DNA from 4 places in the Paenibacillus nitricinens genome. Region 1 is predicted to be linked to each of the others. Evidence: a T-box and tRNA genes for the amino acid it is inferred to sense, from the RefSeq annotation. Region 1 holds a T-box; the other regions hold tRNA genes.

Region 1 (3,265 bases):
ATGCTGCCATATTTCTTCCGAAATAAACGGCATAAACGGATGAATCAAGCGCATTGTGCGGTCTAGTACATAGGCAAGTACAGACTGTGTTTTCGCTTTGGCCGCGGCATCTGATCCGTAAAGTGACAGCTTCGCGAACTCAATATACCAGTCACATAGATCGTCCCAAATGAAGTTGTACAGCTGGCGACCGGTCTCACCGAACTCGTACGAGTCAATTAGACGCGTAATCTCACGAGAAGTTTCGTTCAGACGGTGCAAAATCCAGCGATCAGCAGTACTTAGCTCACCCGAAATGTCAATATTCTCAAAGCTTACGCCTTCCAAATTCATCAGCGCGAAGCGTGATGCATTCCAGATCTTATTGGCGAAATTACGCGCCTGCTCAACCTTTTCCCAGCGGAAGCGCAGATCCTGTCCAGCTGTGCTTCCGGTAGAAATCATGTAGCGCATTGCATCTGCGCCATACTTCTCGATGACTTCAAGGGGGTCTACACCGTTTCCGAGCGATTTGGACATTTTTTGACCTTCAGAATCCCGTACCAAACCATGCATCAATACATCTGAGAATGGTTTTTCTCCGGTGAATTCGAGGGCAGAGAAGATCATCCGTGCTACCCAGAAATAAATAATATCGTAGCCCGTTACGAGCACATCGTTCGGGTAGTAGCGTTTGAAATCCGCACTGTCCTCATCCGGCCATCCTAGTGTGGCAAAAGGCCAAAGATTAGAGCTGAACCAGGTATCCAGTACATCTTCGTCCTGTTTCAAGTCGGTTAAGCCACTGATCCGGCGCGCTTCTTCCTCGTCATTTGCTACAACCAATTCACCAGTAGACTCGGAATACCATGCCGGAATACGATGTCCCCACCACAGCTGACGGGAAATACACCAATCACGTACGTTCTCGATCCAGTTCAGGTAAGTTCTCTCGAAACGGTCCGGTACGAAGTTAACCCCGTTCCCATCCTTCTGTGCATTGATGGCAGCTTCAGCCAGCGGCTGCATCTTTACGAACCATTGTGTAGACAAGTACGGCTCAACAACCGCTCCAGAGCGCTCACTGTGTCCTACTTGATGCACATGATCTTCGATATTGATCAGGACGCCTTGCTCCTTCAGGTCAGCAGTAATGGCCTTACGACATACACTCCGGTCTTGACCTTGGTAAGGTCCTGCTTCTTCATTCATCGTACCGCTCTCATCCATTACGTTAATCTGCGGTAAGTTGTGACGTTGACCCATTTCGAAGTCATTCGGATCATGAGCGGGTGTAATCTTAACCGCACCACTACCAAACTCTTTGTCTACATAATCATCAGCGATAATCGGAATCTCACGGCCAATAATCGGCAGGATCAACGTTTTGCCGATTAGATCTTTGTAACGATCGTCTTCCGGATGAACAGCAACCGCTGTATCACCCAGCATCGTCTCCGGACGTGTAGTCGCCACTGTGATAAATCCGCTACCGTCTTTGAGCGGGTAACGCAGGTGATACAAGTGACCATTAACTTCTTTATATTCAACCTCGATATCCGACAATGCTGTACGAGCCGCCGGATCCCAGTTGATAATACGTTTGCCGCGGTAGATCAGGCCTTTATTATAGAGCTTAACGAATACCTCGCGTACAGCTTTCGATAACCCTTCATCCAGGGTAAAACGTTCGCGGGAATAGTCAAGGGAAAGCCCCATCTTAGCCCACTGCTCATGAATGGTGTTCGCATATTTATCTTTCCACTCCCACACCTGCTCCAGGAACTTCTCGCGGCCGAGATCATGTCTAGAAATTCCCTGCTCACGCAGCTTTTGCTCTACCTTTGTCTGCGTTGCGATACCGGCATGGTCCGTACCTGGTAGCCACAACGTGTCGAAGCCCTGCATCCGTTTCGTACGAATCAGGATATCCTGAAGCGTAAAATCAAGCGCATGACCAATGTGCAGCATTCCCGTTACGTTTGGCGGCGGGATTACAATGCTGTATGCTTTTGCATCTGGACGCCCGCCTGCACGGAAATATCCACCCTCTGTCCAGTAGGAATACCACTTGGTTTCTGCCGATTTCGGATCATACGTGGTTGGCATTTCATTCTTAGAATCATTTGCAGCGGCAGCCTCTGCCGCTGTTAGATTATTTGGGTCAGCCATTCTCTGATACCTCCACTTGGTTACTTGTAGTTGGTTTCTAAAAAACAAAAAGACCCCTCGTCTCAAAGGACGAAAGGCCATTCTTTCGCGGTACCACCTTTGTTTCGCGCCAATGAAAAATAAACCTGCACTTCTCTCACCTTACGGTTCAGAAGCTTAGCGCGACACTCGTACAGATAACGGCTGCTACCGGCCACATCCTAACTTATCTTTCATATCCATGAAGACAAGCTCAGAAGGGCGACTCCGGGGCGACTTCGGTGGCTGTATCCTACGGAATGTCACAGCACTTGCATTCCGCTCTCTGAAGGGCTGACCGCCTACTCTTCCCGTTCCCAGTCTTTACTTAGATATTGCTTACTCCATAATACATTTTGAGTCTTCCCTAGTCAACCTGAATAGGCTTCTACAGCGGGACTTTGAGCGGAATTTCGACTTATAGCGGGCATATGTCGAAATTTCATTCGATTCCTCACACTGCATTGATTAGATACCCCGTATTCTAACGTTCTCCGGTCACACAAGAATAAACGCCTTCGACGTCCTTTTACGGACGGTAAGCGTTTATTCGAGAAATATAAGGATAATGTATAATGTGAAACTTATATATTCTTATATTTTGACAAAAATCCCGATCTACTAACAGACCGGGATTCATCTATTCATGTGAATATGCATTGTAATTCATTTATGGAATGTACAACACTTGCCCTTCTTCTACACTCTGCCCGGACAATCGATTATACATTCCCAGCTCCCGCGCACTTAGCTGATACTTCTCTGCGATTGTATCCAACGTTTCTTCACGCTGTACGATGCAAAGGCGAACCTTACGGAATAGGTTAGCGCCATCTGCTCCGGTAATGAATCTGCTCTTCCACTCCGTATTATTTCCGGCCTCGGGAATGATCGCTGCAGCCGATGCATTTCCTTCAGATAGGAGAGCCTCTTGTTCTTTACGAGAACGACTAGAGCTGAGTAATGAAGAGAAGGTGAGATGTTCTTTGGCTGGAGCCTCCGCTTCTTGCTTGCTTCCTAGCGCAATCTTAAGATCTTGTTTCTCCTCGGTATGTGGCACAGTCTCCTGAGAAACTAAGCCTTCGTTCGTATTCTC
Region 2 (3,265 bases), 2.3 Mb from region 1:
ATGGTTGGAAATCATTCGAAGAGTGCAAAGGCATAAGGGAGCTTGACTGCAAGACCTACAAGTCGAGCAGGGACGAAAGTCGGACTTAGTGATCCGGTGGTACCGCATGGAAGGGCCATCGCTCAACGGATAAAAGCTACCCTGGGGATAACAGGCTTATCTCCCCCAAGAGTCCACATCGACGGGGAGGTTTGGCACCTCGATGTCGGCTCATCGCATCCTGGGGCTGAAGTAGGTCCCAAGGGTTGGGCTGTTCGCCCATTAAAGCGGTACGCGAGCTGGGTTCAGAACGTCGTGAGACAGTTCGGTCCCTATCTGTCGTGGGCGCAGGAAATTTGAGAGGAGCTGTCCTTAGTACGAGAGGACCGGGATGGACGTACCGCTGGTGCATCAGTTGTTCCGCCAGGAGCATGGCTGAGTAGCTACGTACGGACGGGATAAGCGCTGAAAGCATCTAAGCGTGAAGCCCCCCTCAAGATGAGATTTCCCAATTAGTAAGACCCCTTGAAGACGACGAGGTAGATAGGTTGGAGGTGGAAGTGCAGTAATGCATGGAGCTGACCAATACTAATCGGTCGAGGGCTTATCCTATATTTAAGACGCAAATTCGATTCGGATTCAGTTTTCAGGCGACTCAAGCCTGAGCATTTACGATGTAAATGCCCGTTTGGTGGCGATAGCGGAGGGGTTCCACACGTACCCATCCCGAACACGACCGTTAAGCCCTCCAGCGCCGATGGTACTTGGACCGAAGGGTCCTGGGAGAGTAGGACGCCGCCAAGCGGACAACCACATTACCCGTGGTATTTTTTTTGCCCTTAATATTTAAATGTCTTAAAAGGGCCTTTAGCTCAGCTGGTTAGAGCGCACCCCTGATAAGGGTGAGGTCGGTGGTTCGAGTCCACTAAGGCCCACCATATTCCCTGATAGCTCAGTTGGTAGAGCACTCGACTGTTAATCGAGTTGTCACAGGTTCGAGTCCTGTTCGGGGAGCCATTTATGGAGAGGTGTCCGAGTTTGGCCGAAGGAGCACGATTGGAAATCGTGTAGGCGCCACAAGCGTCTCGAGGGTTCGAATCCCTCTCTCTCCGCCACAAATTTTATTAGCATGGCCCGTTGGTCAAGGGGTTAAGACACCTCCCTTTCACGGAGGTAACATGGGTTCGAATCCCATACGGGTCATAACATGGAGGCTTAGCTCAGCTGGGAGAGCATCTGCCTTACAAGCAGAGGGTCGGGGGTTCGATCCCCTCAGCCTCCACCATATTCATTTAAGAACGACGCGGGGTGGAGCAGCCCGGTAGCTCGTCGGGCTCATAACCCGAAGGCCGCAGGTTCAAATCCTGCCCCCGCAACCAAATTTTCCTTAAGCATGATGTTTTGGGACTAGCTGGCGAAGTGTAAATGAATAGTATATAATTATTAAATGACGCGGGGTGGAGCAGCCCGGTAGCTCGTCGGGCTCATAACCCGAAGGCCGCAGGTTCAAATCCTGCCCCCGCAACCAATTTTCACTTATGCATTATGTCTTTGGAACCGTGGTGTAGTTGGCCTAACATGCCTGCCTGTCACGCAGGAGATCGCGAGTTCGAATCTCGTCGGTTCCGCCATTTAGTTAATTATTGTTGGGGATTAGCCAAGCGGTAAGGCAACGGACTTTGACTCCGTCATGCATAGGTTCAAATCCTATATCCCCAGCCACTTCACCCCAAAAAGTGAAGTTACTCTCTGAAGGTGAATCCGAATACTTTTCGGGGACCCCATCTTGCGAGCCATTAGCTCAGTTGGTAGAGCACCTGACTTTTAATCAGGGTGTCGAAGGTTCGAGTCCTTCATGGCTCACCATTATTTTTAAAGTGTGCGCGTGTGGCGGAATGGCAGACGCACCAGACTTAGGATCTGGCGTTTCACGACGTGGGGGTTCAAGTCCCTTCACGCGCACCATATTTTGCGGAAGTGGCTCAGCGGTAGAGCATCGCCTTGCCAAGGCGAGGGTCGCGGGTTCGATTCCCGTCTTCCGCTCCATAATTTTTGCGCCCTTAGCTCAGCTGGATAGAGCGTTTGACTACGAATCAAAAGGCCGGGAGTTCGAATCTCTCAGGGCGCGCCATTTTTATTACGAAGTAATTACATGTTTTGACGGGATGTAGCTCAGCTTGGTAGAGCACCTGGTTTGGGACCAGGGGGTCGCATGTTCAAATCGTGTCATCCCGATTTTATACCTTTGCGGGTGTAGTTCAATGGTAGAACTTCAGCCTTCCAAGCTGATAGCGTGGGTTCGATTCCCATCACCCGCTTATAATTAAGAAACACCTATCTATTATAGATAGGTGTTTTTTTGTATAGTTACATTCGAATGGATACAATAGAACATAGGATTTTAGTTGAGGGGGATGTAGCTATGTTTGAATTCGAAGCTAAATTAGTGCGGCCTGATGCAAGCGGGAGCTGGACTTATCTTAACGTCCCTTTTGATGCCGAACAAATATTTGAAACAAAGTCCAGAATACAGGTAAAAGGAAGTGTAAATGGAATCCCCTATAGAGGAACGCTTATGCCCCATGGAAACGGAAAGCATTTTATGGTGGTAAAGAAAGAACTAAGGGATCTAGCCAAAGCTCAACCTGGTGATATTGTGCGTATGACGATGGAGCAAGATCATCAATTACGGGAGGTAGAAGCCCCAGAGGATTTCCTTGATGCGCTGAGTAGCCATGAGCAGGCAGAAGCTTATTTTAACGGTCTAGCTTATTCTTATCAGAAGGAATATGTGTCTTGGATCGAAGCAGCGAAAAAACCTGAAACCAGAGCATCTCGTATCGATAAATCAGTCAGTAAACTGGGTGAAGGCTTAAGGCTTAAATAAGAGTATGAAGAAGTGCTTAGCAGGCTGAATAGATGAACAGCGTCCTCTTCCATAAGATTGGAAAGGGACGCTGTTAATGTTGGTGATATGTGCGAGTTGGCTTAAATAAGAACGGCTACCTCACCACAATTCACAAACTTAATACTTTCGATTTTTACTGATAACTCACCTGAAGGTATAGCTAGCTGACATGTACTGCCGATCTGAGCTAACAGCAACTGCATGCCAATAGGCGAGAACATTGAAATCTTGTTATCATTGGGTTCTGCCTGGTTTGGAAATACGATGGTGTAGGTATCTGTAGTATTGTCGTCTAAGTAGCGTAGCTGAAGCTGACTTCCAATCAATACGAGTGAATTCAATTCTTCACCATTAAAACGGGAAAGTAATTGTTCCAAC
Region 3 (3,265 bases), 480 kb from region 1:
AGAATCATCGCGAGGATGCTACTATACTATTTGTAGGCTTCCATTCAAATCACCCAAATATGGAGAATTTGCAAGGCGTATATGAAGATGATAAAGACCATACTGTTCTAGAGATCTTGCTTCGAATGAAAGCAGAGTTTACGCGCAAACAAGATGGATTCTCTGAACTATTGAACCTGCAAATGAGCGAAATCACTGTTCATCTGATACGGCTTCTTAGCGCATCTGGATTTCAATCGCCAACGGAAGACAGAGTCCAATATGTTCTAAACTATATGAATGAGCATTACCGCCATAAGCTATCGGTCGCAACACTTTCTGAGATGTCTGGATACAGCTATGATCGTTTCCGCCATTTATTTAAAGAGCGATTCGGTGCTTCACCTCTACGCTATCTACTATTGAAACGTCTGGATTATGCAAAGTCTCTCTTGCAACATACCCAAATGCATATCTCTGAAGTATCAGCTGCTGCTGGGTTTGTGAATGACGCCCAATTTTGCAATATGTTTAAACGTGAAATTGGTCTCACTCCACGAGCATTCCGCCTAAGCAGTCAATAAAACAACACTCCACACAAAAAGGCCGTTGAATTAGAGACGCCTCTAATTCAACGGCTTAAGAATAAAAGCTCAAAGACAAAGAAAAAAGGTTTGTAAAGTTGCTTATACAAGCGACTTTACAAACCTTTTTGATATACCGGCGAGAGGACTCGAACCTCCACGGTTTCCCTCTCGATTTTGAGTCGAGCGCGTCTGCCATTCCGCCACGCCGGCACATATGAACTTAATGGAGGCGCCACCCAGATTTGAACTGGGGATAAAGCTTTTGCAGAGCTTTGCCTTACCACTTGGCTATGGCGCCATGTAAAATATGGAGCGGACGACGGGAATCGAACCCGCGACCCTCGCCTTGGCAAGGCGATGCTCTACCGCTGAGCCACGTCCGCATAAAATGGCTGGGGATATAGGATTTGAACCTATGCATGACGGAGTCAAAGTCCGTTGCCTTACCGCTTGGCTAATCCCCAATAACATTTTAAAGTAAAATGGGGCGACTGATGGGTCTCGAACCCACGAATGCCGGAACCACAATCCGGTGCGTTAACCCCTTCGCCACAGTCGCCATATTAAACTGAAATTCGTTGCCATTCTTCTTTGTTAAAGTAAATGGGGCGACCGATGGGTCTCGAACCCACGAATGCCGGAACCACAATCCGGTGCGTTAACCCCTTCGCCACGATCGCCATATTAAACTTTAGAAAGAATTTGGCAGGGGCAGCAGGAATTGAACCCACACCAACGGTTTTGGAGACCGTTGTTCTACCTTTAAACTATGCCCCTAAAACTGGTGGAGGATGATGGATTCGAACCACCGAACACTTACGTGAGCAGATTTACAGTCTGATGCGTTTGGCCACTTCGCTAATCCTCCAAGGATGGTGCCGGCGAGAGGACTTGAACCCCCAACCTACTGATTACAAGTCAGTTGCTCTACCAATTGAGCTACACCGGCATGGCACTCATTCTATTGTGAAAATCATGGTGGCTCGAGACGGATTCGAACCGCCGACACGAGGATTTTCAGTCCTCTGCTCTACCGACTGAGCTATCGAGCCAAGGTAAAAATGGCGGAACCGACGAGATTCGAACTCGCGATCTCCTGCGTGACAGGCAGGCATGTTAGGCCAACTACACCACGGTTCCAAAAGATATAATTTCTTGATGAAAATTGGTTGCGGGGGCAGGATTTGAACCTGCGGCCTTCGGGTTATGAGCCCGACGAGCTACCGGGCTGCTCCACCCCGCGTCGTTCTTAAATGAATATGGTGGAGGCTGAGGGGATCGAACCCCCGACCCTCTGCTTGTAAGGCAGATGCTCTCCCAGCTGAGCTAAGCCTCCATAAACAACAATTGTTATTGTACCAAAGTCCACTATGTAAAATCAAGTGAAAATTTGGTGACCCGTATGGGATTCGAACCCATGTTACCTCCGTGAAAGGGAGGTGTCTTAACCCCTTGACCAACGGGCCATACTAAGTAAAAATTTGTGGCGGAGAGAGAGGGATTCGAACCCTCGAGACGCTTGTGGCGCCTACACGATTTCCAATCGTGCTCCTTCGGCCAAACTCGGACACCTCTCCATATGGCTCCCCGAACAGGACTCGAACCTGTGACAACTCGATTAACAGTCGAGTGCTCTACCAACTGAGCTATCAGGGAATATTCATACCAGGCTTGATGCCTGAAAACTGAATCCGAATTGAATTTGCGTTTTAAGTATAGGATAAGCCCTCGACCGATTAGTATTGGTCAGCTCCATGCATTACTGCACTTCCACCTCCAACCTATCTACCTCGTCGTCTTCAAGGGGTCTTACTAATTGGGAAATCTCATCTTGAGGGGGGCTTCACGCTTAGATGCTTTCAGCGCTTATCCCGTCCGTACGTAGCTACTCAGCCATGCTCCTGGCGGAACAACTGATGCACCAGCGGTACGTCCATCCCGGTCCTCTCGTACTAAGGACAGCTCCTCTCAAATTTCCTGCGCCCACGACAGATAGGGACCGAACTGTCTCACGACGTTCTGAACCCAGCTCGCGTACCGCTTTAATGGGCGAACAGCCCAACCCTTGGGACCTACTTCAGCCCCAGGATGCGATGAGCCGACATCGAGGTGCCAAACCTCCCCGTCGATGTGGACTCTTGGGGGAGATAAGCCTGTTATCCCCAGGGTAGCTTTTATCCGTTGAGCGATGGCCCTTCCATGCGGTACCACCGGATCACTAAGTCCGACTTTCGTCCCTGCTCGACTTGTAGGTCTCGCAGTCAAGCTCCCTTATGCCTTTGCACTCTTCGAATGATTTCCAACCATTCTGAGGGAACCTTGGAACGCCTCCGTTACTCTTTAGGAGGCGACCGCCCCAGTCAAACTGCCCGCCTGACACGGTCCCCGTACCGGATTACGGTACTAGGTTAGAACCTAGATACGATCAGGGTGGTATCCCAACGGCGCCTCCACCGAAGCTTGCGCTCCGATTTCTACGGCTCCCACCTATCCTGTACAGATCGTACCCAAATTCAATATCAAGCTGCAGTAAAGCTCCATGGGGTCTTTCCGTCTTGTCGCGGGTAACCTGCATCTTCACAGGTATTAAAATTTCACCGGATCTCTCGTTGAGACAGCGCCCAAGTCGTTACGCCATTCGTGCGGGTCAGAATTTACCTGACAAGGAATTTCGCTACCTTAGGACCGTTATAGTTACG
Region 4 (3,265 bases), 710 kb from region 1:
AAGAATCCTGTAAAAGTTATTATCTACGGATTGGCATTCCATCAGAAGTACAGTTTCTTTTGGAAGAATGATAGAACATATGTTATATGAATTTATGCGTGTTTTAATTCTATACATAACAAAAAAAGCTCTTACCGAAGTAAGAGCTATCTAAGAGCAATTAAGCTGAGTATCGGGATGACACGATTTGAACATGCGACCCCCTGGTCCCAAACCAGGTGCTCTACCAAGCTGAGCTACATCCCGTTACTATAAAATTATGGAGCGGGTGATGGGAATCGAACCCACGCTATCAGCTTGGAAGGCTGAAGTTCTACCATTGAACTACACCCGCAAAGGTGAAAAATCGGGATGACACGATTTGAACATGCGACCCCCTGGTCCCAAACCAGGTGCTCTACCAAGCTGAGCTACATCCCGTTATAATACTATAAGTGCTTAATAAAAATGGCGCGCCCTGAGAGATTCGAACTCCCGGCCTTTTGATTCGTAGTCAAACGCTCTATCCAGCTGAGCTAAGGGCGCAAAATTATGGAGCGGACGACGGGAATCGAACCCGCGACCCTCGCCTTGGCAAGGCGATGCTCTACCGCTGAGCCACGTCCGCAATAAGTGGTGCGCGTGAAGGGACTTGAACCCCCACGTCGTGAAACGCCAGATCCTAAGTCTGGTGCGTCTGCCATTCCGCCACACGCGCATGTAATAATAAAAGTGAGCCATGAAGGACTCGAACCTTCGACACCCTGATTAAAAGTCAGGTGCTCTACCAACTGAGCTAATGGCTCGCACTTGGCTGGGGATATAGGATTCGAACCTATGAGTGACGGAGTCAAAGTCCGTTGCCTTACCACTTGGCTAATCCCCATTGATGGTAACTCTATGTTGCCCACAATCTCTCAGGAAGATTATGGTGGAGGCTGAGGGGATCGAACCCCCGACCCTCTGCTTGTAAGGCAGATGCTCTCCCAGCTGAGCTAAGCCTCCATATCTATGGGACCCTCTAAGGGTAAGTACAAGTAAAAGTTGGTGACCCGTATGGGATTCGAACCCATGTTACCTCCGTGAAAGGGAGGTGTCTTAACCCCTTGACCAACGGGCCTTGCAAATCTGTGGAGCTCTCAACCGGATTCGAACCGGTGACCTCTTCCTTACCATGGAAGCACTCTACCTGCTGAGCTATGAGAGCATGGCTCCCCGAACAGGGCTCGAACCTGTGACAACTCGATTAACAGTCGAGTGCTCTACCAACTGAGCTATCAGGGAATATCCGCTTGGCAACGTCCTACTCTCCCAGGACCCTTCGGTCCAAGTACCATCGGCGCTGGAGGGCTTAACGGTCGTGTTCGGGATGGGTACGCGTGGAACCCCTCCGCTATCGCCACCAAACGGGCATTTACAGCGTAAATGCTCAGGCTTGAGTCGCCTGAAAACTGAATCCGAATTGAATTTGCGTTTTAAATATAGGATAAGCCCTCGACCGATTAGTATTGGTCAGCTCCATGCATTACTGCACTTCCACCTCCAACCTATCTACCTCGTCGTCTTCAAGGGGTCTTACTAATTGGGAAATCTCATCTTGAGGGGGGCTTCACGCTTAGATGCTTTCAGCGCTTATCCCGTCCGTACGTAGCTACCCAGCCATGCTTCTGGCGAAACAACTGGTGCACCAGCGGTACGTCCATCCCGGTCCTCTCGTACTAAGGACAGCTCCTCTCAAATTTCCTGCGCCCACGACAGATAGGGACCGAACTGTCTCACGACGTTCTGAACCCAGCTCGCGTACCGCTTTAATGGGCGAACAGCCCAACCCTTGGGACCTACTTCAGCCCCAGGATGCGATGAGCCGACATCGAGGTGCCAAACCTCCCCGTCGATGTGGACTCTTGGGGGAGATAAGCCTGTTATCCCCAGGGTAGCTTTTATCCGTTGAGCGATGGCCCTTCCATGCGGTACCACCGGATCACTAAGTCCGACTTTCGTCCCTGCTCGACTTGTAGGTCTCGCAGTCAAGCTCCCTTATGCCTTTGCACTCTTCGAATGATTTCCAACCATTCTGAGGGAACCTTGGAACGCCTCCGTTACTCTTTAGGAGGCGACCGCCCCAGTCAAACTGCCCGCCTGACACGGTCCCCGTACCGGATTACGGTACTAGGTTAGAACCTAGATACGATCAGGGTGGTATCCCAACGGCGCCTCCACCGAAGCTTGCGCTCCGATTTCTACGGCTCCCACCTATCCTGTACAGATCGTACCCAAATTCAATATCAAGCTGCAGTAAAGCTCCATGGGGTCTTTCCGTCTTGTCGCGGGTAACCTGCATCTTCACAGGTATTAAAATTTCACCGGATCTCTCGTTGAGACAGCGCCCAAGTCGTTACGCCATTCGTGCGGGTCAGAATTTACCTGACAAGGAATTTCGCTACCTTAGGACCGTTATAGTTACGGCCGCCGTTTACTGGGGCTTCGGTTCATAGCTTCGGATTGCTCCTAACCACTCCCCTTAACCTTCCAGCACCGGGCAGGCGTCAGCCCGTATACTTCGCCTTGCGGCTTCGCACAGACCTGTGTTTTTGCTAAACAGTCGCTTGGGCCTTTTCACTGCGGCCCCCTCGTGCTATTCACACTACCGGGGCACCCCTTCTCCCGAAGTTACGGGGTCATTTTGCCGAGTTCCTTAACGAGAGTTCTTCCGCGCGCCTTAGAATTCTCTTCTCGCCTACCTGTGTCGGTTTGCGGTACGGGCACCTTCTCCTGGCTAGAGGCTTTTCTTGGCAGTGTGAGATCATGACCTTCGCTACTGTAATTTTCGCTCCCCATCACAGCCCAGCCTTAACGATGTGCGGATTTGCCTACACATCAGCCTCACTGCTTAGACGGACATATCCATCAGTCCGCGTCACTACCCTCCTGCGTCACCCCATCGCTCATAGCGGATTACGGTGGTACAGTAATTTCAAACTGTTGTCCTTCGACTACGCCTTTCGGCCTCGCCTTAGGTCCCGACTTACCCTGAGCGGACGAGCCTTCCTCAGGAAACCTTGGGCTTTCGGCGGATCAGATTCTCACTGATCTTTTCGTTACTCATACCGGCATTCTCACTTGTATGCTGTCCAGCGCTCCTTACGGTACACCTTCAACCCACATACAACGCTCCCCTACCCCAGATACATAGTATCTAGCCATAGCTTCGGTGGTGTGTTTAGCCCCGTTACATTTTCGGCGCAGAGTCACTCGACCAGTGAGCTATTACGCACTCTTTCAATGG

The links. The T-box of region 1 lies ahead of ACN6KS_RS24195 (valine--tRNA ligase). A T-box ahead of a tRNA ligase gene usually reads a tRNA of that ligase, here a tRNA-Val.
Region 2: it has a tRNA-Val gene. The T-box ahead of ACN6KS_RS24195 (valine--tRNA ligase) is inferred to sense a tRNA for this amino acid. The anticodon was not compared.
Region 3: it has a tRNA-Val gene. The T-box ahead of ACN6KS_RS24195 (valine--tRNA ligase) is inferred to sense a tRNA for this amino acid. The anticodon was not compared.
Region 4: it has a tRNA-Val gene. The T-box ahead of ACN6KS_RS24195 (valine--tRNA ligase) is inferred to sense a tRNA for this amino acid. The anticodon was not compared.

What each region holds. Positions count from the first base shown of each region.
Region 1 covers NZ_CP183948.1:5,404,717-5,407,981, forward strand. The annotation lists gene ACN6KS_RS24195 (valine--tRNA ligase) at 1-2,151, opposite strand, end outside; T-box leader at 2,214-2,497, opposite strand; gene ACN6KS_RS24200 (LysM peptidoglycan-binding domain-containing protein) at 2,840-3,265, opposite strand, start outside.
Region 2 covers NZ_CP183948.1:954,495-957,759, forward strand. The annotation lists rRNA gene ACN6KS_RS04200 (23S ribosomal RNA) at 1-591, shown strand, start outside; rRNA gene rrf (5S ribosomal RNA) at 667-783, shown strand; tRNA gene ACN6KS_RS04210 (tRNA-Ile) at 841-917, shown strand; tRNA gene ACN6KS_RS04215 (tRNA-Asn) at 921-996, shown strand; tRNA gene ACN6KS_RS04220 (tRNA-Ser) at 1,002-1,094, shown strand; tRNA gene ACN6KS_RS04225 (tRNA-Glu) at 1,111-1,182, shown strand; tRNA gene ACN6KS_RS04230 (tRNA-Val) at 1,189-1,264, shown strand; tRNA gene ACN6KS_RS04235 (tRNA-Met) at 1,282-1,358, shown strand; tRNA gene ACN6KS_RS04240 (tRNA-Met) at 1,431-1,507, shown strand; tRNA gene ACN6KS_RS04245 (tRNA-Asp) at 1,533-1,610, shown strand; tRNA gene ACN6KS_RS04250 (tRNA-Gln) at 1,627-1,701, shown strand; tRNA gene ACN6KS_RS04255 (tRNA-Lys) at 1,770-1,845, shown strand; tRNA gene ACN6KS_RS04260 (tRNA-Leu) at 1,861-1,944, shown strand; tRNA gene ACN6KS_RS04265 (tRNA-Gly) at 1,951-2,025, shown strand; tRNA gene ACN6KS_RS04270 (tRNA-Arg) at 2,034-2,110, shown strand; tRNA gene ACN6KS_RS04275 (tRNA-Pro) at 2,141-2,214, shown strand; tRNA gene ACN6KS_RS04280 (tRNA-Gly) at 2,227-2,297, shown strand; gene ACN6KS_RS04285 (YdeI/OmpD-associated family protein) at 2,402-2,866, shown strand; gene ACN6KS_RS04290 (GreA/GreB family elongation factor) at 2,968-3,265, opposite strand, start outside.
Region 3 covers NZ_CP183948.1:5,888,263-5,891,527, forward strand. The annotation lists gene ACN6KS_RS26110 (AraC family transcriptional regulator) at 1-563, shown strand, start outside; tRNA gene ACN6KS_RS26115 (tRNA-Leu) at 698-776, opposite strand; tRNA gene ACN6KS_RS26120 (tRNA-Cys) at 791-864, opposite strand; tRNA gene ACN6KS_RS26125 (tRNA-Gly) at 875-949, opposite strand; tRNA gene ACN6KS_RS26130 (tRNA-Gln) at 956-1,030, opposite strand; tRNA gene ACN6KS_RS26135 (tRNA-His) at 1,050-1,125, opposite strand; tRNA gene ACN6KS_RS26140 (tRNA-His) at 1,171-1,246, opposite strand; tRNA gene ACN6KS_RS26145 (tRNA-Trp) at 1,270-1,343, opposite strand; tRNA gene ACN6KS_RS26150 (tRNA-Tyr) at 1,349-1,434, opposite strand; tRNA gene ACN6KS_RS26155 (tRNA-Thr) at 1,440-1,515, opposite strand; tRNA gene ACN6KS_RS26160 (tRNA-Phe) at 1,543-1,618, opposite strand; tRNA gene ACN6KS_RS26165 (tRNA-Asp) at 1,629-1,706, opposite strand; tRNA gene ACN6KS_RS26170 (tRNA-Met) at 1,733-1,809, opposite strand; tRNA gene ACN6KS_RS26175 (tRNA-Val) at 1,827-1,902, opposite strand; tRNA gene ACN6KS_RS26180 (tRNA-Glu) at 1,958-2,032, opposite strand; tRNA gene ACN6KS_RS26185 (tRNA-Ser) at 2,051-2,143, opposite strand; tRNA gene ACN6KS_RS26190 (tRNA-Asn) at 2,147-2,222, opposite strand; rRNA gene ACN6KS_RS26195 (23S ribosomal RNA) at 2,283-3,265, opposite strand, start outside.
Region 4 covers NZ_CP183948.1:6,115,947-6,119,211, forward strand. The annotation lists gene ACN6KS_RS27210 (ImmA/IrrE family metallo-endopeptidase) at 1-71, shown strand, start outside; tRNA gene ACN6KS_RS27215 (tRNA-Pro) at 173-246, opposite strand; tRNA gene ACN6KS_RS27220 (tRNA-Gly) at 261-334, opposite strand; tRNA gene ACN6KS_RS27225 (tRNA-Pro) at 347-420, opposite strand; tRNA gene ACN6KS_RS27230 (tRNA-Arg) at 449-525, opposite strand; tRNA gene ACN6KS_RS27235 (tRNA-Gly) at 533-607, opposite strand; tRNA gene ACN6KS_RS27240 (tRNA-Leu) at 614-697, opposite strand; tRNA gene ACN6KS_RS27245 (tRNA-Lys) at 713-785, opposite strand; tRNA gene ACN6KS_RS27250 (tRNA-Gln) at 791-865, opposite strand; tRNA gene ACN6KS_RS27255 (tRNA-Val) at 909-984, opposite strand; tRNA gene ACN6KS_RS27260 (tRNA-Glu) at 1,025-1,099, opposite strand; tRNA gene ACN6KS_RS27265 (tRNA-Thr) at 1,111-1,186, opposite strand; tRNA gene ACN6KS_RS27270 (tRNA-Asn) at 1,188-1,263, opposite strand; rRNA gene rrf (5S ribosomal RNA) at 1,270-1,386, opposite strand; rRNA gene ACN6KS_RS27280 (23S ribosomal RNA) at 1,462-3,265, opposite strand, start outside.